4 regions of the Pseudomonas sp. NPDC079367 genome follow, and region 3 is predicted to be linked to each of the others. Evidence: predicted binding sites of a transcription regulator. Region 3 holds the regulator's gene; each other region holds the start of a gene.
The links. The regulator sigma-54, encoded in region 3, starts transcription at its own class of promoters, with help from an activator protein. The targets are predictions, from matches to a motif close to ANTGGCATNNANNTTGCTNT.

Region 1: a site for sigma-54 is predicted at 2,651-2,670, ahead of ACIGDJ_RS20775 (pilin). Genes of this name have one in related genera too.
Region 2: a site for sigma-54 is predicted at 2,894-2,913, ahead of ACIGDJ_RS19360 (flagellar hook-length control protein FliK). Genes of this name have one in related genera too.
Region 4: a site for sigma-54 is predicted at 2,294-2,313, ahead of flgB (flagellar basal body rod protein FlgB). Genes of this name have one in related genera too.

The regions. Positions count from the first base shown of each region.
Region 1 is NZ_JBITTW010000031.1:29,186-34,635, forward strand. Features, by position in the region: gene ACIGDJ_RS20765 (type II secretion system F family protein) at 1-787, opposite strand, end outside; gene pilB (type IV-A pilus assembly ATPase PilB) at 790-2,490, opposite strand; gene ACIGDJ_RS20775 (pilin) at 2,717-3,154, shown strand; gene ACIGDJ_RS20780 (BON domain-containing protein) at 3,453-3,806, shown strand; gene ACIGDJ_RS20785 (DUF2845 domain-containing protein) at 3,985-4,284, opposite strand; gene ACIGDJ_RS20790 (DUF748 domain-containing protein) at 4,281-5,450, opposite strand, start outside.
Region 2 is NZ_JBITTW010000027.1:31,733-37,182, reverse strand. Features, by position in the region: gene fliN (flagellar motor switch protein FliN) at 1-389, opposite strand, end outside; partial or broken gene fliM (flagellar motor switch protein FliM) at 445-1,176, opposite strand; gene ACIGDJ_RS19360 (flagellar hook-length control protein FliK) at 1,492-2,856, opposite strand; gene ACIGDJ_RS19355 (Hpt domain-containing protein) at 2,962-3,309, opposite strand; gene ACIGDJ_RS19350 (SpoIIE family protein phosphatase) at 3,340-5,043, opposite strand; gene ACIGDJ_RS19345 (STAS domain-containing protein) at 5,049-5,354, opposite strand.
Region 3 is NZ_JBITTW010000052.1:17,504-22,953, reverse strand. Features, by position in the region: gene ACIGDJ_RS26125 (HAD family hydrolase) at 1-241, shown strand, start outside; gene lptC (LPS export ABC transporter periplasmic protein LptC) at 250-822, shown strand; gene lptA (lipopolysaccharide transport periplasmic protein LptA) at 809-1,354, shown strand; gene lptB (LPS export ABC transporter ATP-binding protein) at 1,354-2,079, shown strand; gene ACIGDJ_RS26105 (RNA polymerase factor sigma-54) at 2,246-3,736, shown strand; gene hpf (ribosome hibernation-promoting factor, HPF/YfiA family) at 3,810-4,118, shown strand; gene ptsN (PTS IIA-like nitrogen regulatory protein PtsN) at 4,131-4,595, shown strand; gene rapZ (RNase adapter RapZ) at 4,598-5,450, shown strand, end outside.
Region 4 is NZ_JBITTW010000010.1:1,975-7,424, reverse strand. Features, by position in the region: gene flgA (flagellar basal body P-ring formation chaperone FlgA) at 1-189, opposite strand, end outside; gene ACIGDJ_RS11485 (chemotaxis protein CheV) at 272-1,204, shown strand; gene cheR (protein-glutamate O-methyltransferase CheR) at 1,251-2,078, shown strand; gene flgB (flagellar basal body rod protein FlgB) at 2,354-2,764, shown strand; gene flgC (flagellar basal body rod protein FlgC) at 2,768-3,211, shown strand; gene flgD (flagellar hook assembly protein FlgD) at 3,227-3,955, shown strand; gene flgE (flagellar hook protein FlgE) at 3,987-5,321, shown strand.

The sequences.
Region 1 (5,450 bases), on a different contig from region 3:
CCAGCGGCAGTTTCAGCAGCCACGCATCACGACGGTCGCGCAGGGCCTGTGAAGTCTTCAGCGCGTGGCGAGTACCGAAAAACGCCGCCACCAATACCAAAAGAATCGCCCACCACCACTGTTGCATGAATTCCGACAGGCTGATGATCATCAGGGTGAAGCCGGGCAGTTCGGCACCGAACCCGGAAAATACCGACTGGAACTGCGGCACCACTTTGACCAGCAGAATGCCCGTTACCACAGCCGCCACCAGCACCACGGCGGTGGGGTAAGTCATGGCTTTCTTGATCTTGGCCTTGAGCGCTTCGCTTTTTTCCTTATAGGTCGCGACCCGTTCGAGCAAGGTGTCGAGGGCGCCGGACTGTTCGCCGGCGTCGACCAGGTTGCAGTACAACTCGTCGAAGTATCGCGGCTTTTTGCGCAGGGCGGTGGCAAAGCTGTTACCTGCCGCGACCTCCTGTTTGACCTCATCGACCAGCTTGCGCATGGCCGGGTTTTCGAAGCCTTCACCGATGATGTCGAAGGACTGCAACAGCGGTACACCAGCCTTCATCATCGTTGCCATCTGCCGGGTGAAAAGGGCGATGTCCTGCGGTTTGATGCGTTTGCCCAAGGTCAGCAGGGACGCTGATTTCTTGCGCACCTTGCCGGGGTTGATCCCCTGTTTACGCAACTGCGCCTTGATCAGTGCGGGATTCTGCCCACTCAATTCTCCAGTGACCTTGCTGCCTTTGCGGTCTGTGCCTTCCCAGGCGTAAACGCTGACTTTCGCTGCCTTGACCGCCATGTTCAATCCTTGGTGACCCGGTTGATTTCCTCAAGGCTGGTGATGCCTTGCATGGCCTTGTGCAGCCCCGAAGTGCGCAGATCGGCGAAGCCGTCGCGACGCATCTGAATGTCGATTTCCAGCGAATTGCCCTCGGCCATGATCAGCCGTTGCAGGTCCGGTGTGTTCTTTACCACTTCATAAATCCCCACGCGTCCTTTGTAACCGCCGTTGCAGTGATCGCAACCGACCGGCTCGTAGATCGTGAAATGGCCGATGCGTTCCTCGGGAAAGCCTTCCTTGAGCAAGGTTTCGTGCGGGATTTCCAGCGGCCGCTTGCAGTGCGCGCACAACTTGCGCGCCAGACGCTGGGCGATGATCAGGCTGACCGAGGTGGCGATGTTAAAACCGGGAATGCCCATGTTGTGCAGGCGCGTGAGGGTTTCCGCCGCGCTGTTGGTGTGCAGGGTCGACAGCACCAAGTGGCCGGTCTGCGCAGCCTTGATCGCGATCTCGGCGGTTTCCAGGTCGCGGATCTCGCCGACCATGATCACGTCCGGATCCTGGCGCAGAAACGAACGCAGCGCCTGGGCGAAGTCCAGCCCTTGCCGAGGATTGACGTTGACCTGGTTGATGCCTTCCATGTTGATTTCCACCGGGTCTTCGGCGGTGGAAATGTTGATGTCGACGGTGTTGAGGATGTTCAGCCCGGTGTACAGCGACACGGTTTTGCCGGAGCCGGTGGGGCCGGTGACCAGAATCATCCCTTGCGGCTGTTTCAGCGCAGCGAGGTACAAGGCCTTTTGTTCGGTTTCGTAACCCAAGGCGTCGATGCCCATTTGCGCACTGGACGGGTCGAGAATCCGGATCACCACTTTTTCACCCCACAGCGTCGGCAGGGTATTGACGCGGAAATCGATGGATTTGCTTTTTGACAGACGCATCTTGATGCGCCCGTCCTGCGGTTTGCGCCGTTCCGAAATATCCAGACTGGCCATTACCTTCAAACGCGCGGCAATGCGCCCGGCCAACTGGATTGGCGGCTTGGCCACCTCACGCAGCATGCCGTCGGTGCGCATGCGCACCCGATAGTTTTTTTCGTAGGGCTCGAAATGCAGGTCGGAAGAGCCGCTCTTGATCGCATCGAGCAGCATTTTATGCACGAAGCGCACGACCGGGGCGTCGTCCGCATCGAGGCCGCCGATAACGTCCTTTTTGCTGTCATCGATGGATTCGACGTCGAGGCCGTCGAGATCGACATCGGCCATTTCTTCCAGGCCCGAGGTGTGGCTGTCGAAGAACTTGTCGATGGCGTCGCTGAGCTTGTCGTCCTCGACCAGAATCGCTTCGGTGCTCAGGCCGGTGCTGAACTGGATGTCGCTGATCGCCTGCTGATTGCTCGGATCGGAAAGCCCCACGAACAGTTTGTTGCCGCGCCGCCACAGCGGCAGGGCGCAGTGCTGACGAACCAGTTTTTCACTGACCAGCCCCTTGGGCTGGGTTTCTTTGTCCAGGCAATGCAGATCGAGTAGGGCCATGCCGAAATGTTCGGAAGCGATCTCGGCGATCTGCCGGCTGTTGACCAGTTTGTTGTGCACCAGGTAATTGACCAGCGACACACGATTGCGCTGGGCCTGCGCCCAGGATTGCCGGGCACTTGTTTCCGTGAGCAGTTCGGCCTGGACCAATTGCTTGGCCAGACCGCTCAGAGCGATGTCATTCATGGGGATCCCGCACGCTTGCCGTTCATGACTTATAGCCTAGTCAAGTGACAGCGCCAAACACGGCCCGTGCAGGTGACAAAAAGTGTCAGATAGTGCGGTTACAGGTTGTAGGAAACGGCACAGCGGATTGCGCGCGCCCAGCGGGCGGGGCCTGAAAGGCGTTGGCATGGGCTGTGCTGAGCCTTGTTCAGATCATGAGATTTCGACTCATGCATGGAGCGTGTTTATGAAAAAACAACAAGGTTTCACATTGATCGAGCTGCTGATCGTTGTGGCGATCATCGGTATTTTGGCGACGATCGCCCTGCCGCAGTATTCGAAGTATCAGGCGCGGTCGAAGGTGACGGCGGGGTTGGCGGAGATCAGTGCATTGAAAGTGCCGTTCGAGGACACGATCAATCAGGGCACCGCGCCGAGTCTGGCCAACGTGGCTAACGGTACGACTGCCACTTCCAACTGTACGTTGGCAGTCACGGGTACAGCGGCGACTGGCGAAGGTTCGATTACCTGCACTCTGCTCAATGCACCGGGTCCGGTATTGGGGAGAACCGTGACTCTCTCTCGTTCCGGTGCTGCTACGGGTAATACCTCCGGAGTATGGACCTGCGCGACAACCGTAAACTCGGACTACGCTCCTCGAGGCTGCACGGCCAGCGGTGCGTAATCACGTTGCTGTCCGAACTGGAAATGCCCCGCACTGCGGGGCATTTTCGTTTCAGACCCCTTCACAAAAGCTCCAATAATTTCAGCGACTTATGAACTTTCCGGAAAACCGCAACTTGCATGTGAATTTCACTCGAGTCATGCATTTTGCATGAAAATGAAATTCACGGTTTTTCATAACTCATTGTTTTTAAACGATTTTATACGACGGAAAAAGTTGGCACAGCGTTCGCACTATCTCCGGTAACCCTGCTGACAAGCGTTACAGCAGACTTCCAGTAAAAACAGGAGTTACTCGTATGAAGAAGTTCGCTATCACTGCCGCTGCTACCGCTCTGACCCTGACCATGGCTGGTGGCGCTTTCGCCCAGACCACTCAGGCTACCCAGTCGCCAATGGTTCTGGCTGCCGGTGAAATGACTCAGGCCAAAGAAGCTACTTCTGACACCTGGATCACTACCAAAGTGAAAAGCGATCTGGTTACCGAAAAAGGTATTCCAGGCACCGACATCAAAGTCGAAACCAACAAAGGTGTAGTTTCCCTGTCTTCTGACGTAGCTGTTACCGAAGCTCAGAAAACCACCGCTGTGAACATCACCAAGAAAATCAAAGGCGTTAAAGCGGTCTCCGCTGACGGCCTGAAAGCCGAGTAAGGCAAGACTTCTCGCCTGAACCGGGAGAAGACGCGACAGACGGGCCGAGCAATACGTCTGCCGCAACTTTAGAGTTCATGCGAACGGTCACACGGATGTGACCATTACAGGCCCCGGCACTTGTGTCGGGGCCTGTTCTATTTGGAGAATCAAAAGATCGGACGATCTTTTGATCTTCTCAGTTACCGCGTTTGCTGTTGATCTGCCGCAGGCGGTTACCTTCAAAGCGCAGGTATTGGTACATGCCGTTGTTCGGGCCGTAGGACCATTCCTCGACCTGAAACTCCTCGCGGCGATTGGCACTGCGCTTGTAGCCAAGCACGTCACGGCTCACCGGCTCTCCACACTTTTGCAGCACCTCGCTTGCGCGGTCGCCGAGGCTGATCAACTGGCTGCCACAGCGCAATGTATCCGAAGCCGACGCGTGGCCGGCGGCGCACGTCAGAGCGAGCACCGCCAGCCAGTTACGCACGGTCATTCTGCATCCAGGTGCATTTGTGTAACCACGCGGCCATCGCTTTCGGCCTCGCCGAGGTTGGCGTCGATGAAATACACGCGGTCATCCTCGAGCTTGCCCTTGTCGACCAGGTAATCCTTGATGGTGCTGGCGCGATCCTGGCCCAACTGACGCAGCAGCACATCGCTGCCGCTCCAGAACGCGATAACGCCCTGGCGCATTTTCGCCGTGCGTTCCTCTTTGCCCAGGTCTTTCCATTCTGCCGGTGGCTGGGTTTTCAGGCGGGTGCGGTAGATGCCTTCGAGCAAGGCTCCTTTCTCGCTTTCAGGTACTTGCAGCAGTGAGGCCTGGGCCGGGACTTTGTCGCCACGGCGCTGAAGCATCTTGTAGTAGTTGTACTGATATTCACGTTCGAGACGTTGCTCGGCCAGCAACGGTCCGTCACTGCTTTTTGCGGCAGTGCCTTCGATCTCCAGGCGCAGCGCCGGACGTTCCTTGAGTGCTTGCGACAGTTTCACCAGCGCCGCTTCGGCGTCCTTGCTCAAATCGCTGGAACCCGGCGCGAAGGATACGGTGCCGAGGTCTTCGGAGCCGCCGCCACTGACCAGTCCGCCAATCATCTTGAACGGTGCGGCGGCGGCCTTGACGATCAGGTTGCGCAGCGTCTGCCAGACGATCGGCATCACGCTGAACTGCGGATTATTCAGATCGCCGGTCACCGGCAATTCGATGGAGATCTTGCCGTCGACATCCTTGAGCAGGGCGATCGCCAGTTTAAGCGGCAGACTCACCGCATCGGGGCTGTCGACTTTCTCGCCCAGTTGCAGTTGCTCGACGACAACTTTGTTCTCAGCCTTCAATTGACCCTTGGTGATCAGGTAATGCAGGTCAAGGTTGAGCCGGCCCTTGCGGATGCGGTATCCGGCGAATTTGCCGGAGTAGGGCGTCAGGGTCGTCAGTTCGACGCGCTTGAAGCTGGTGGCGATGTCGAGGCTGGCCATCGGGTCGAACGGATTGACCGCACCCTTGATGGTCACCGGCGCGTAGCGGTCGACCTTGCCTTTGATGTCGACGCTGGCCGGTTTTGCCTGGCGACTGTCGATGGTACCGATCTGGCCGTTGAGCTGCTGCACGGCGGTGGCGAAATTCGGCGTCAGGCTGAAGTCGGCGAAGTTGGCCGAACCGTC
Region 2 (5,450 bases), on a different contig from region 3:
ACCACCACTACTTCGCCGTGGGCGATCAGGGTGCCGTTGACCAGCACGTCCAGCGGTTCGCCGGCCAGACGATCAAGCTCGATCACCGAACCCTGGTTGAGTTGCAGCAGGTTGCGAATGTTGATGTCGGTGCTGCCGACTTCCATGGAAATCGACACCGGAATATCGAGGATCACGTCCAGGTTCGGACCGTCGAGGGTCACTGGGTCGTTGTTCTTCGGCACGCTGCCAAACTCTTCCATTGGCAGACGGTTGGAGCTGGAAGTACCAGCGTCGGCAGCCAGCAGTGCATCGATGTCAGCCTGGCCGGCGTCACCGGTTTCTTCCAGGGCCGCAGCCCATTCATCAGCCAGTGCCTGGTCGTCCTGCGCGTTCATATCGTCGTTCATCATGTGTCCTCGGCGGGCAACAATTCAGTTAAATGCGGGGGTGGAAAGCATCGCCTCAGCGACGCTCGATCGGCTCGATCACTTGCAACGCGAGGTTGCCTTTGTGCGAGCCCATCTTGACCTTGAAGGCCGGCACGCCGTTGGCGCGCATGATCATGTCTTCCGGCATCTCGACCGGGATCACATCGCCCGGTTGCATGTGCAGGATGTCGCGCAGCTTCAACTGGCGACGGGCCACGGTGGCACCGATCGGCACGTCGACATCGAGCACGTCCTGGCGCAGGGCGTTGACCCAGCGCTCGTCCTGATCGTCGAGGTCGGACTGGAAACCGGCGTCGAGCATCTCGCGCACCGGCTCGATCATCGAGTACGGCATGGTCACGTGCAGATCGCCGCCACCGCCATCGAGTTCGATGTGGAAGGTGGAGACCACGATCGCTTCGCTCGGGCCGACGATGTTGGCCATGGCCGGGTTCACTTCCGAGTTGATGTACTCGAAGTTGACTTCCATGATCGCCTGCCAGGCTTCCTTCAGATCGACGAAGGCCTGCTCGAGCACCATGCGCACCACGCGCAGTTCGGTCGGGGTGAATTCACGCCCTTCGATCTTCGCGTGACGGCCGTCGCCGCCGAAAAAGTTGTCCACCAGTTTGAACACCAGTTTGGCGTCGAGGATGAACAGCGCGGTGCCGCGCAACGGCTTGATCTTGACCAGGTTGAGGCTGGTCGGCACGTACAGCGAGTGCACGTATTCGCCAAACTTCATCACCTGCACGCCACCGACGGATGCACCAATGGCCACCAGCAACGCCAGCACGATCACGATGATCAGCTTGAGTTTGCCTTTGGTTGCGGGGTCTTTTACTGCTGCAGCTTCGCTCTTCGCCATGCCAATAATCCGTCACTAATCGGGGGTTTCACAGTCGCACGGCAAGGCAAGAGCAAGTGTTATGCCAGAAGTGTCCGGAGGATATTGGATGGCACCGCAAAACAACTGTGGGAGCGGGCTTGCTCGCGAATGCCGTGTGACAGACAACCTCAATGTTGAATGTGACGCCGCGTTCGCGAGCAAGCCCGCTCCCACACTGGGTTCTGCGTTACATCAGGCGTAATAGTCGACTGCGCTGGTGCCGATCACGCTTGTTGTTTGAGCGGCGACGTCGGCAATAGCAGCGGGTGCCAATTCTTCATCCGCCGCATCCAGACGCCCGCCCGCGGCGCTGGTGCGACCGCTCTGGCCCTGCTGCGCCTGCTCCTGCCCTTGCCCCTGCCAGCCACGGTTCTGGTCGGCGACGTTGACGTCGACCTGGCCCATGCCCTGCTGGTTGAACATGTCGCGCAGGCGATGCATCTGGCTGTCGAGCGCTTCACGCACGCTCGGGTGCGCGCTCATGAAGGTCACCTGGGTTTGCTGATCAGGGACCATGTTCACGCGGATATCCAGGCGCCCAAGCTCCGCCGGTTGCAACTGAATGTCGGCGGCTTTCAGGTTGGCGCTGGACAGGTACATGACGCGGTTGACCACTTCTTCGGTCCAGCCGCTCTGATGCATGGCGATCGGCTGATTCACCGGCAGCGCATTGGCGGTTTTTGGCGTGGCGGCTTGGGTCAGTGCTGCCAGTCGGTTGGCGAAGTCGTCGACGCGGGTGTCGCTGGTAGCCGATTTCAGATCCTTCAGGCCATCATCGATCAGCCCGCTAAAGGCCTTTTCGCCGCCCTGGCTGGTGCTGTCCTTGTCTGCCTGCACGTCCAGCATGCTGGCCATGCCGGCAGCGAAGTTCTGCGCCGCGGTGAGTTCGCCGTCGGCCTGAGCTTGCGCGGGAGTAGCCTTGGGCTGAGCCTGGCTGGCGGCGGAAATATGCCCGCCCTGCTCCATCGCCATGCGAACGGCTGGCAGCGAGTCAAGCGGGTCAGCCGAAGGATCGAAATCGCTGTCGGTTGCCGCCGGATCCTTGACCATGCCCGGCACCGCGGCCAAGGCAGGTGTTTCGGTTTCCGGCTGGGCTGGCGTTGCGACTACGGGGGCTGGCACAACAGGCGCTGCCACCAGTGGCTGGACGATTTGCGCCAAGGCCGGATCGAGCGTCGGGTCTGCCGGCGCGGCATCGGCCACAGGGGTTTGTACTGTTTCAGTGGCGTCATCGTCTGCGGCATTCGCGTCTTCGCTCGCCGCCGGTTTTTCGGCAGGCAACGCTTTGCCGCTATCGGCAACCGCTGGCTCAGGCGCGGCAGACTGATCTTTGCCGACGTCCTTTTTGTTGCTGCCGTCTGCGACCTTGTCGCGTGCCGGTTTGACTGAATTGTCAGCACTCACGGCAGGCTTGGCCGGCGCCTGATCGGCGAACACTTTGGCGAAGCTGGAAGCCTTGTCCCCGGCATCTGCGGCCATTGCCGACGATTTGGCAGAGGCTGCTTGCGCCTTGGCCTGAGCGGCGGTCTGAAGAAGAATGTTGGGGGTCGCAGGCATGACACGGTCTCCGCTGCACTGGGATCGTAGGTACAGTTGAGCAAAATGACTGCAAGTGCCGGGCCAGTTTGGCCAGACACCTGCGAAAAGCGCCGGACGACGGATTCAGTGGGTGTGGACGTGGTGCTTTTCGTTTTCGTACACCGGGCGTACGTCGACGAATTCAGAATGGATGTCGGCAACCAGTTGCGCGAGCGCTTCCGGACTTTTGTCCTTAGCGTTCGACTCCAGATCCTGGCACAACGCTGCCAGCCGGATGGCGCCCATGTTGCTGGCGCTGCCCTTGAAGCTGTGGGCGACATCAGACAACGCTTTGGCGCTGGTGCTGTCCTGCAATTCGTGCAGGCGGCTTTCCGAATCTGCCAGAAAAGTCTCCAGCAATTCCGGATAGCCGTCCTCCATCACCTCGCGCAAGGTGTCGAGGACATCGCGATCTACATGTGGGTCAGTCACTTGCTCACTCCTTGATCAAGAATGGGCGGATTATGCCCCAATCTCCCAGAAAAACTCCACGCTGGCACTACGACCTTGGTCCGACCAACTGGCATTGCGCCCTAACTGCCGGACCAGACTGATGCCACGGCCCGACAAGCGGACGTTATCCACGGGCCGCTCCATGACCCGCGCGACATCGAAGCCCTCGCCACTGTCCTCGACCCGGATCACCAGGCGTCCACCCTCACTTTGCGGTTTCACCTGTAGATGCACGCGCACGAAGCCGTCCTGCAGCGCCTCCAGCCGCGCCGCGCGCATTTCATAATAACGGGCAAACCCAGTGGCATCGCGCTTGAGGCTGGAATCCAGCCCGAGTACGCCATGCTCCAGCGCGTTGGAATACAACTCGGCGAGCACGCTATAAAGCGCCCCGCTTTGCGCGCGCAGGCCGTGTACCTCAAGCAGCAACTGCAACAGGAACGGCATCGGATTGAATCGCCTGAGCGTGGCACCGCGAAACTCAAAACTGGCCGACCAGTCCAGCGGGCACGACTGGCCGCTGTCGGAGTACACCGGCGCCGCGCCGTGCGCCTGCGCCGACTCCAGCAGGCTGACCTCGACCATGCTCACGTCATCCCGGGCCTGTCCGCGAAAATCGCGCAACGCCTGCTCGATATCCTCGAACAGCCGATCCGGCTCCCGGTTCGCCGCAAAGACCTGCTGCAGGCGCTCGACGCCGAACAATTGGTCATTGGCATCGCAGGTATCGATGACCCCGTCGGACAGCAGAAACACCCGATCATCAACAGCCATCGGGTACACATCCGTACGGTCATCGAAGGCCTGCGCACCGAGAATCCCCAGCGGCAGATGTCGCGCCGGCAAAGGCACCCGCTCGCCGCTGGCCATGCGGTGCAAGTATCCGTCGGGCATGCCGCCGTTCCACACTTCTACCGAGCGGCTCTGGAAACTCAAACAGAGCAACGTGGCGCAGCAGAACATGTCCACCGGCAGGATGCGCTTGAGCTTGGCGTTCATCTCGCGCAGGGTTTCCGCCAACCCGTAACCTTTGGCGGTCATGCCGTAGAACACTTCGGCCAGCGGCATGGCACCCACCGCCGCTGGCAAACCGTGGCCGGTGAAATCGCCGAGCATGACGTGCATGTCACCGGCCGGCGTGTACGCCGCGAGCAACAAGTCGCCGTTGAACAGTGCGTACGGCGATTGCAGGTAACGGATATTCGGCGCACTCAGGCAGCCCGAATGCGCAACCTTGTCGAACACCGCTTTGGCCACGCGTTGTTCGTTGAGCAGATAGTCGTGATGCCTGGCGATCAGGTCGCGCTGTTGCAGTACCGTCGCCTGCAGACGCCGCAAACGATCCATCGCCTTGATTTTGGCGGCGAGGATCACCTGGTTGTAAGGCTTCGCCAGAAAATCGTCGCCACCGGCCTCCAGACAACGGGCCAGCGCTTCGCTTTCGGTCAGCGAGGTGAGGAAGATGATCGGCACCAGCGCTTCACCTGCCAGCGCCTTGATCTGCCGCGCCGCCTCAAAGCCGTCCATCACCGGCATCAACGCATCCATCAGCACCAGATCGAGTTGCTGTTTTTTGAAGGTATCGACCGCTTCGGCACCGTTGGCCACCGTCAGAACCTGATGGCCCTGACGACGGACGATGGTCGACAGCAGCAGCCGGTCGGCGGCGCTGTCTTCGGCAATAAGAACGGTGAGCGGCTCTTGCGCCTGCATGGGCGTCAACTGATGTCGAAGAGTTTGTCGAAGTTGGAAATCGCGAGGATTTTCTTCACATCGGAACTGCTGTTGACGACGCGGATATCCGACTCGTCGCCGCCGGCATGGTCACGCAGCAAGAGCAGCATGCCCAGCGCCGAGCTGTCGAGGTAAGTGGCCTCTTTGAGATCGACCACGATGGATTCGGGTTTGCGCGGGAGCCGCTCATACGACTCACGGAATTCTTGATGGCGGCCGAAATCGAACCGGCCTTTGACCGCGATGGTCAGCTTGTGACCATCCGGTGAAACTTCTGTAACGACTGACATTGACTGGCTTCCTTGTCATTGACGAACCTGTACAAGGTTTAGCAGCTGGATAGGGTTGGGGCAAGGCGCAACGGTGGAACAAGTGTGGGAGCGGGC
Region 3 (5,450 bases):
GCTCGCACAACTGGGCCTAAGCTATGAAGAAGTCGCCTACCTTGGTGACGACCTGCCAGACTTGCCGGTGATTCGCCGCGTAGGGCTGGGCATGGCGGTGGCCAACGCTGCCGAATTTGTCCGCGAGCACGCCCACGGCGTTACCCGCGCCCGTGGCGGCGAAGGTGCCGCCCGCGAGTTTTGCGAATTGATCCTGCGCGCCCAGGGCCGCCTCGAAGCGGCCAACGCCGCGTATCTGTGAGCCTGACCATGTTTAGCAAAAAGTTTCGCAATTTCCTGCTGTTCGGCTGCATTGCGGCGATCTTCGCTGCCGTGGGCTATTGGAACATCAGCCCGGAACGCTTCCTCGACAAGCCACCGGTCTCGACCGCCGAAAATCCGATCGATTGGTACGCGACCAACACGCACACCATTCAGTACCTGCCCGACGGCAAGGTGCAGTACGAGATGACCTCAGACAAGGCCGAGCACGTCAAGGCCACCGACATTACGCTGGTGACCAAACCTGATCTGAACATGTATCGCGGAACCGACTTCCCATGGCACGTAACCAGCGAGCGCGGCGAAGTGAACTCCGGCGGCACCGAAGTGGAATTGATCGATTCGGTGCGCGTACAACGCACCGATGAGAAACAGCGCGGCACCCTGATCACCAGCACCCGCATGACCGTGTTCCCGCAGCAAGAATATGCGCAGACCGCGCAACCCGTTAGAATCGAGGGCGCTGGCGGCGTATCGACTGGCGTCGGAATGAAAGCGTACCTGAAGGACAGCAGGATACACCTGCAATCGAACGTAAGAGGACAGTATGAGGCTCGTTAAAACCCTCCCTATTTTGCTCAGTCTGGGCGCAGCACTGGGAAGCGCGAGCGCCTGGTCCCTGCCGAACGATCAGCAGCAACCTATCCGCATTCAGGCCGACGACGCCCAACTCGACGACAAGAATGGCATCGCCACCTATAAAGGTGACGTGATCATCACCCAGGGCTCGATGATCGTTAAAGGCAACACCGTGACGATGACTCGCGCGCCCAATGGCGACATCGACGTGGTGACCTCGGTGGGCAACCTGGCTTACTTCGAGCAGTTGCAGACGCAGGGCGACGCCAAGCCCGTTCAAGGCTACGGCGTGACGATTCAATACCACGCTCAGCAAAACCGTGTGGTGCTGATCGACAAGGCCAAGGTCGTCGACAAGGACGGCAACGTCACCCAAGGCGAAAAAATCGTCTATGACACCGTGAAAAAACTGGCCAGCGCCGGTCGCGCCACGGGCAGCAAGGTCACCGAAGCGCGTCCGCGCATCGATATGGTGATCCAGCCGAAGAAGAAAACCGAAGAGAAATCCCAGTAATGGCAACTCTGAAAGCTCAGCACCTGGCCAAGGCCTATAAAAGCCGCCAGGTCGTGCGTGACGTCAGCCTGTCGATCGACAGCGGGCAGATCGTCGGCTTGCTCGGCCCCAACGGCGCCGGCAAGACCACGTGCTTCTACATGATCGTCGGCCTGGTGCAGGCCGATCAGGGCCGCGTGCTGATCGATGATCTGGACGTCAGCCACCAGCCAATGCACGGCCGCGCCAAGGCCGGTATCGGCTATCTGCCGCAAGAAGCGTCGATCTTCCGCAAACTGTCGGTTGCCGACAACATCATGGCGATCCTCGAGACCCGCCCGGAGCTCGACAAGGCCGGTCGCCGCAAGGAGCTGGAAAGCCTGCTGCAGGAATTCCACATCAGCCACATCCGCGACAACCTCGGCATGAGCCTGTCCGGCGGCGAGCGCCGTCGGGTGGAAATCGCCCGAGCCTTGGCCACTGCGCCAAAATTCATTCTGCTCGACGAACCGTTCGCGGGTGTCGACCCAATCTCGGTCGGCGACATCAAGCAGATCATCCACCACCTCAAGGCCAAAGGCATCGGTGTGCTGATCACCGACCACAACGTCCGCGAGACCCTGGATATCTGCGAGACCGCTTACATCGTGAACGACGGTCAACTGATCGCTGAAGGCGATGCCGAGACCATCCTGGCCAACGATCTGGTCAAGGAAGTGTATCTGGGTCACGAGTTCCGCCTGTAAGCGCGACAGCGCTGTATCGATTCAAGGCGCATTTATCCGCTTTAATTGTTACAGCGCTCTAGGCAAACACTTCAGTTTCAGGCATATAATTTGCTTAAGTTTGGCGCTTCGGCGCCCTGTAGTGGATGGCGCAAAGCGCCGGCGAATAAGGTGTTAAGCCCCTGCCATGAAACCATCGCTAGTCTTGAGAATGGGCCAGCAGCTGACGATGACACCGCAGCTGCAACAGGCCATCCGCCTGCTCCAATTGTCGACCTTGGACCTGCAACAGGAGATCCAGGAGGCTCTGGAATCCAATCCGATGCTCGAGCGCCAGGAAGAAGGCGACGACTTCGACAACGCCGATCCTCTGGCCGACAACGCCGAACAGAAACCCGCCGAAATCCAGGAACCTTCCTATCAGGAAGCCGCTCCGACGGTGGATAACCTCGAGGATGGCGAATGGAACGAACGCATCCCCAATGAACTGCCCGTGGATACGGCATGGGAAGATGTCTATCAGACCAGCGCCAGCAGCCTGCCCAGCAGCGATGACGACGAATGGGATTTCACCACCCGCACCTCCGCCGGCGAAAGCCTGCAGAGCCACCTGCTCTGGCAACTGAACCTGGCGCCGATGTCCGACACCGATCGCCTGATCGCCGTCACTCTGATCGACTGCATCAATAATCAGGGCTATCTGGACGAAACACTCGAAGAAATTCTTGAAGCGTTCGATCCGGAACTGGACATCGAACTCGACGAGATCGAAGCCGTCCTGCATCGCATCCAGCAATTTGAGCCCGCCGGGATCGGCGCGCGCAACCTCAGCGAATGCCTGCTTTTGCAACTGCGCCAGTTGCCGGCCAAAACACCGTGGCTGGCCGAGGCCAAGCGCCTCGTCGCCGATTACATCGACCTGCTCGGCAGCCGCGATTACAGCCAGTTGATGCGCCGCATGAAGCTCAAGGAAGACGAACTGCGCCAGGTCATCGAGCTGGTGCAGAGCCTTAATCCGCGCCCGGGCTCGCAGATCGAGTCGACCGAAGCCGAATACGTCATTCCTGACGTGATCGTGCGCAAGGACAACGAACGCTGGCTGGTTGAGCTGAACCAGGAATCGGTGCCACGCTTGCGCGTCAACGCCCAGTACGCCGGTTTCGTCAAACGCGCCGACACCAGCGCCGACAACACCTTCATGCGCAATCAGTTGCAGGAAGCCCGCTGGTTCATCAAGAGCCTGCAGAGCCGCAATGAAACCCTGATGAAAGTAGCCACGCAGATCGTCGAGCATCAGCGCGGTTTTCTGGAGTACGGCGACGAAGCGATGAAGCCGTTGGTATTGCATGACATCGCCGAAGCAGTCGGCATGCACGAATCGACGATTTCCCGGGTGACTACGCAAAAATTCATGCATACCCCGCGCGGTATCTATGAACTCAAATACTTTTTCTCCAGCCACGTCAGCACCTCCGAAGGCGGCGAATGCTCGTCCACGGCGATCCGCGCGATCATCAAGAAACTGGTCGCTGCGGAAAATCAGAAAAAGCCGTTGAGTGACAGCAAGATCGCTGGTTTACTGGAGGCACAAGGCATTCAGGTGGCTCGCCGCACCGTCGCCAAGTACCGCGAATCCCTCGGAATCGCGCCTTCGAGCGAACGCAAGCGGTTGATGTAAGCCACGTTACAGCGTTCCAGTGGCAGGCTTTTCGGCCTGCCGCTTTATGCACTGGCAACGAAGGAGAAGCTGTATGCAAGTCAACATCAGTGGACACCAACTGGAAGTGACCCAACCTCTGCGTTCCTACATCGAGGAAAAACTCCAACGACTGGAGCGACATTTCGACAAGATCACCAACGTGCAGGTGACGATGTGTGTCGAAAAACTGAAGCAGAAGATCGAAGCCACCTTGCATATCCCCGGCAGCGAAGTGGTCGCCAACGCAGAAGATACTGACATGTACGCTGCGATCGACTCACTCACCGACAAGCTGGATCGCCAACTCAAAAAGCATAAGGAAAAGACCCAGAGCCTCCTACAGGGCGCGACCGGTCGTTAACACCCCTATCCCATGATCCGACTTGAAACCATCCTGACCCCCGGCCGTTCCCAGGTGAACGCGCCGGGCGGCAGCAAGAAAAAAGCCCTCGAACACATTGCCAACCTGATCCACCGCGAAGTGCCGGATCTGGCGATGCAGGATGTTTTCGAGGCGTTGATCGCCCGTGAAAAACTCGGCTCCACCGGTTTTGGTAACGGCATCGCCATTCCCCACTGCCGCCTCAAGGGCTGCACGGCGCCAGTCAGTGCGCTGCTGCACCTTGAAGCTCCAATCGATTTCGACGCCATCGACGGCGCCCCGGTTGACCTGCTGTTCGTGCTGCTGGTCCCGGAGGCCGCGACCGACGCGCATCTGGAGTTGTTGCGCCAGATCGCGAGCATGCTTGATCGCAAGGAAGTGCGCGAAAAGCTGCGCAGCGCCGCGAGCAACGAAGCCTTGTACCAGGTTGTACTGGACGAGCAGAACGGGCACTAATCATGCGTTTGATCATCGTCAGTGGCCGTTCGGGATCGGGTAAAAGTACCGCCCTGAACGTCCTTGAGGACAACGGCTACTACTGCATCGACAACCTGCCGGCCGGTTTGCTGCCGGAACTGGCCGAGCGGGCGTTGATCCATACCGAGCTGGCGCAGCCGCTGGTGGCCGTGTCGATCGATGCGCGCAACCTGCCGAGCCATCTGTCACGCTTCCCCGAACTGCTCGAAGACGTCCGCGCCAAGCATATCAAGTGCGATGTGCTGTATCTGGACGCCGACGAAGAAACCCTGCTCAAGCGTTTTTCCGAGACCCGTCGTCGTCACCCGCTCAGCAATGCCAATCGCTCACTGGCCGAAGCCATCCACGATGAAACCGCCCTGCTCGGCCCGATCGCCGATCTGGCCGACCTGAAAATCAACACCACCAGCCTGAATCTGTATCAACTGCGCGACACCCTCAAGTTACGGCTGTTGAATCAGCCGGAGCCCGGCACTGCGTTTCTGGTTGAATCGTTCGGCTTCAAACGTGGCATGCCGGTCGACGCCGACCTGGTGTTCGATGTGCGTTGCCTGCCCAATCCGTACTGGAAACCGGAGCTGCGCGCGCAATCCGGCCTCGATGCACCGGTGGCCGAGTACCTGGCGCAGCAGCCGGATGTCGAAGAAATGTATCAGGACATCTTCGCTTACCTGAACAAGTGGCTGCCACGTTTCGCCGCCAGCAATCGCGCCTACGTCACCATTGCCATTGGCTGCACCGGCGGACACCACCGCTCCGTCTACCTGACCGAACGCCTGGGCCAGGCCCTGCAGAAAACCCTCAAGAACGTCCAGGTTCGCCACCGCGACCTCA
Region 4 (5,450 bases), on a different contig from region 3:
GGAAGCCAAATAGTCTTCTACGGTGAATTCAAGAAAGCCCTGAGTCACGCCGATAAGCATATCAGGCAAGGTAACCGCATCTGCATTGGCAGGACTGCCAGCAAGCAAGCAGCAAACGGCGGACACCGCGCAAAGCCCTTTGCGAAGGGAGGATGTCAGGCGTCGGGAAAATGTCGTTTGAGCGTTCATACGAGTTAAAAAGCAAGCGCCGTGCCGTTTAGCAATGAATGTGCGTCGCAACAACACTTGGCGTTGGTGTAGGAGTCTGGGCATGGCTGGTGTAATGGATTCGGTGAACCAGCGCACGCAACTGGTAGGGCAGAATCGCCTCGAGCTGCTGTTGTTCCGTCTCGACGGGCCGCAGCTCTACGGGATCAACGTGTTCAAGGTACGGGAAGTGTTGCAATGCCCGTCACTGACATTGATGCCCAAGTCCAGTCCTGTCGTGTGCGGGGTGGCGAATATACGGGGAGCGACCATTCCGATCCTGGATCTGGCAATGGCAACGGGCTCCGGTGCGTTGAAAGACAAGAAAAACCCGTTTGTGATCATCACGGAGTACAACACCAAGACCCAGGGTTTCCTGGTCCGCTCGGTGGAGCGCATCGTCAACATGAACTGGGAAGAGATCCATCCGCCGCCCAAGGGTACCGGTCGCGATCACTACCTGACCGCGGTGACTCGGGTCGACAACCAGCTGGTCGAAATCATCGACGTCGAGAAGGTGCTGGCCGAAGTGGCACCGACGCCGGAAGCGATCTCGGTGGGCGTGGTCGATGTCGAAACGCAGACCAAGGCGTTGTCGCTGCGGGTGCTGACGGTCGATGACTCGTCGGTGGCGCGCAAGCAGGTCACGCGTTGTCTGCAGACCATCGGTGTCGAGGTGGTGGCGCTGAACGACGGCAAGCAGGCGCTGGATTACCTGCGCAAGCTGGTCGACGAGGGCAAGAAGCCGGAAGAAGAGTTCCTGATGATGATTTCCGACATCGAGATGCCGGAGATGGACGGGTACACCCTGACGGCGGAAATCCGCGGCGACGCACGCATGCAAAAGCTCCATATCATCCTGCATACTTCGTTGTCGGGGGTATTCAATCAGGCGATGGTGAAGAAAGTCGGCGCTGATGACTTTCTGGCCAAATTCCGTCCTGATGACCTCGCATCCCGGGTAGTCGACCGGATCAAAGCAGCAGATATCAGCTAGGGGCCTTCTGCTCCTGGTGTTCAACACGATTTAAGAGGCGGCACCATTGTCTACGGGTAATTTGGATTTCGAACAGTTCCGGGTCTTCCTGGAAAAGGCCTGTGGCATTTTGCTCGGTGAAAACAAGCAGTATCTGGTCTCCAGCCGTCTCAACAAACTGATGGAGCAGCAAGGCATCAAGTCGCTGGGTGAGCTGGTGCAGCGCATCCAGACCCAGCCGCGCAGCGGTTTGCGCGAGCAGGTGGTCGATGCCATGACGACCAACGAAACCCTGTGGTTTCGCGACACCTATCCGTTTGAAGTCTTGAAGAACAAGGTACTGCCGGAAGCGATCAAGGCCAGTCCCAACCAGCGTTTGCGCATCTGGTCGGCGGCCTGCTCGTCGGGGCAGGAACCCTATTCGCTGTCGATGTCGATCGACGAGTTCGAGCGCAGCAACCTTGGTCAGTTGAAGATGGGCGTGCAAATCGTTGCCACCGATCTGTCGGGCCTGATGCTCAACAACTGCAAGACCGGCGAGTACGACAGCCTGGCGATCGGTCGCGGCCTGTCGCCGGAACGCCTGCAACGCTATTTCGACCCGAAAGGGCCGGGTCGCTGGGTGGTCAAGGCGCCGATCAAGAGCCGGGTGGAGTTCCGCTCGTTCAACCTGCTCGACAGCTACGCAGCGCTGGGCAAGTTCGACATCGTGTTCTGCCGCAACGTGCTGATCTACTTCTCTGCCGAAGTGAAGAAGGACATCCTGTTGCGCATTCACAGCACGTTGAAGCCGGGCGGGTATCTGTTCCTCGGTGCTTCCGAAGCGCTGAACGGTTTGCCGGATCATTACCAGATGGTTCAGTGCAGCCCGGGGATTATCTACAAGGCGAAATAACCGGTTCGCGGCAATACAAAAAACGGGAGGCCCTCAAAGGCCTCCCGTTTTTTTTGCCTGACACCGCACCCCGAGCCTTCGGCAGCTCCTACAGGTTCGGTGTTGGCAGGCGACAGCGGCAGAAAAGCGGCATACGGCGGAAACCGGTTGCCGCTTTTCTGGCATTGCCGCTTTGCCTGTTTGGCGCAAAGCCCCGGAATACGGGACTTTGCCCATTTGGCACGGCGCTTGCTAAAGCTCAGTTACGAAAAACCGGTCACCTGAAGGTTCCCGACATGAGCATCAGCTTCGACAAAGCGCTGGGCATTCACGAAAAGGCATTGGGCTTCCGCGCCCAGCGTGCCGAAGTGCTGGCCAACAACATCGCCAACGCCGACACCCCGAACTACAAGGCGCGGGATCTGGAATTCTCCAAAGTGCTCGAAGCACAGACCGAGAAGACCAGGACCGGCGGCCACTTTGCCCTGAACATGACCAACAGCCGTCACATCGAAGCTGAAGGGCTGGGCAATGGCGACGAGTCGCTGATGTATCGCACGCCGATGCAGCCTTCGATCGACCAGAACACCGTTGACGCTCAACTGGAACAGTCGAACTACGCGGAAAACGCCGTCGGCTTCCAGGCCAGCTTCACCTTGCTCAACAGCAAATTCAAAGGGCTGGTGTCAGCCCTGCGCGGAGAATAATCCATGTCCCTGTCCAGCGTTTTCAACATTGCCGGCAGCGGCATGAGCGCGCAGACCACGCGTCTGAATACCGTCGCCTCGAACATCGCCAACGCCGAAACCGTTTCCTCGAGCATCGACCAGACCTACCGCGCCCGCCACCCGGTGTTTGCCACCATGTTCCAGGGCGGCCAGGCCGGCGGCAGCAACTCGCTGTTCCAGAACCAGGACGCGGCCGGTCAGGGTGTTCAGGTGTTGGGCGTGGTCGAGGATGACAGCAACCTCGAAGCGCGCTACGAGCCGAACCATCCGGCCGCCGACGCCAAGGGCTACGTCTACTACCCGAACGTCAACGTGGTGGAAGAAATGGCTGACATGATTTCCGCGAGCCGCTCGTTCCAGACCAACGCCGAAATGATGAACACCGCCAAAACCATGATGCAGAAGGTACTGACCCTCGGTCAGTAATAAGGGGCGACTGCCATGAGCGTTACGGATACCACCAGCAGCCTGAGCATGAACGACATCCTGGCCAACTCGTCGAAGAAGGCCAGCGGCACCACCTCCGGCGGCATCGCTTCGGCGACCGACAGTGCCACCGGCGGCCAGGCGTTGGGCAAGGATGCTTTCCTGCAATTGCTGGTCACCCAGCTGAAAAACCAGAACCCGCTCGACCCGCAGGACAACAGCGCTTTCGTTGCGCAACTGGCGCAGTTCAGCAGCCTGGAAGGCATCACCACGCTGAACTCCACGGTCAGTGGCCTTGCCGGCAACTACAACTCGTCGCAGGCGCTGCAGGCTTCGTCGCTGGTTGGTCGCAACGTGATCGTGCAGACCAATACCGCCCAGCTCGACGACCCGAGCAAAGGCCTGACCGGTTCGGTCACCGTGCCTTCGACGATTGCCGCCGGCACCGTGACCATTACCGACAAGGACGGCAAAGCCGTGCGCACCATCGACCTGGGCAGCCGCGCTGCCGGCGATGCCAGTTTCACCTGGGACGGCAAGGACACCGCCGGCACCGTGGTGCCGGTCGGCACTTACACGTTCAAGGCCAACGCACCGATCAACGGCACCGCGACTGACCTGGCGACCTACCTGCCAGCGACCGTCAACAGCGTGACGATCAGCCAGACCGGTGGCGAGCTGATGCTCAACCTGGCCGGCAAGGGCACCGTTGCCCTGTCCAAAGTACAAACCATTGGTATATAGAGCCGACTAACCCGGCACGAAGGAGTGGAACATGTCTTTTAACATCGGCCTTAGCGGTCTCTATGCCGCCAACAAACAACTCGACGTCACCGGCAACAACATCGCCAACGTCGCCACCGCCGGTTTCAAATCCTCGCGCGCAGAATTCGAAGACGTGTATTCGTCGACTCGTCTGGGCAGCGGCAGCAAAGTCATCGGCAACGGCGTGCGCCTGGCCAACGTTTCCCAGCAGTTCACCCAGGGTGACATCAACAACACTGGCAACGTGCTGGACATGGGCATCAACGGTTCCGGCTTCTTCACCATGAGCAACAACGGCTCGATCTCGTACACCCGTGCCGGTACCTTCAAGGTCGACAACGCCGGTTACATCACCAACACCAACTACACCTCGCGTCTGCAGGGTTACGGTGTGGATGCCAACGGCAAAATCCTCAACGGTGTGTTGACTGACCTTAAGATCGACACGTCGAACCTGGCGCCGAAGTCGTCCTCTTCGGTGACCTCGAGCATCAACTTGAATTCGTCGGCGCCAGTGATCGTCGACACCGGTACCGGCGCCGTCAAGTTCGATCCGTCGAAGCCTGAGACTTATACCAAGTCGTTCAGCACACCGATCTATGACACTCAGGGCAACTCCCACGTCATGGACCAGTACATGGTCAAGAGTGGCGAAAACACCTGGAAGGTTTACACCCTGGTTGATGGCCGTAATCCGGACGCTACCGGCAGCAACCCGGTGACCACTGCGCCGGTTGCTTCGACGCTGTCGTTTGACAGTTCCGGCAAGCTGGTTCAGGTAAGCACGCCTGACCCGGCGGATCCCGCCAACCCGATCATCAGCAGCGATCTGAAACTGACCAACTGGGTGCCGGGCACAGTGACCGATGGCGATTTCACGCCTAACGGCGCGGCAGCCAACCCGAATGGCGTGACCATTTCGATGGCCAAGACCACTCAGTACAACGCGGATACTTCGCGGACAATTCCGACTCAGGATGGTTACGCCACTGGCCAGATCACCAACCTGACCATCGACGGCACCGGTACCCTTTTCGCCAACTTCAGCAACAACCAGAGCAAGGCGATCGGTCAGGTTGCGCTGGCCAGTTTTACCAACGAACAGGGTCTGCAGGCTGTTGGCGGTACCAGTTGGAAAGAGACTTTCGCTTCGGGTATTCCGGGTTACGACGCGCCGAAGACCGGTACGTTGGGTGAGGTGGTGTCCAACTCGCTGGAAGAATCGAACGTTAACCTGACCAACGAGCTGGTTGATCTGATCAAGGGTCAGAGCAATTATCAGGCGAACGCCAAGACCATTTCGACGCAAAGCACGATTATGCAGACCATTATTCAGATGACCTGATTCGGGTTTCTGACTGGTTTTTTTGGGCCCCTCGGTTTTGAGGGGCTTTTTTTTGGGGCCGTGGCGGCCTTTGGGCCGACCAGGTTCTTGGGGTTTTGGGGGAATATCCGTTTTGTGCGGTGCTGCGGC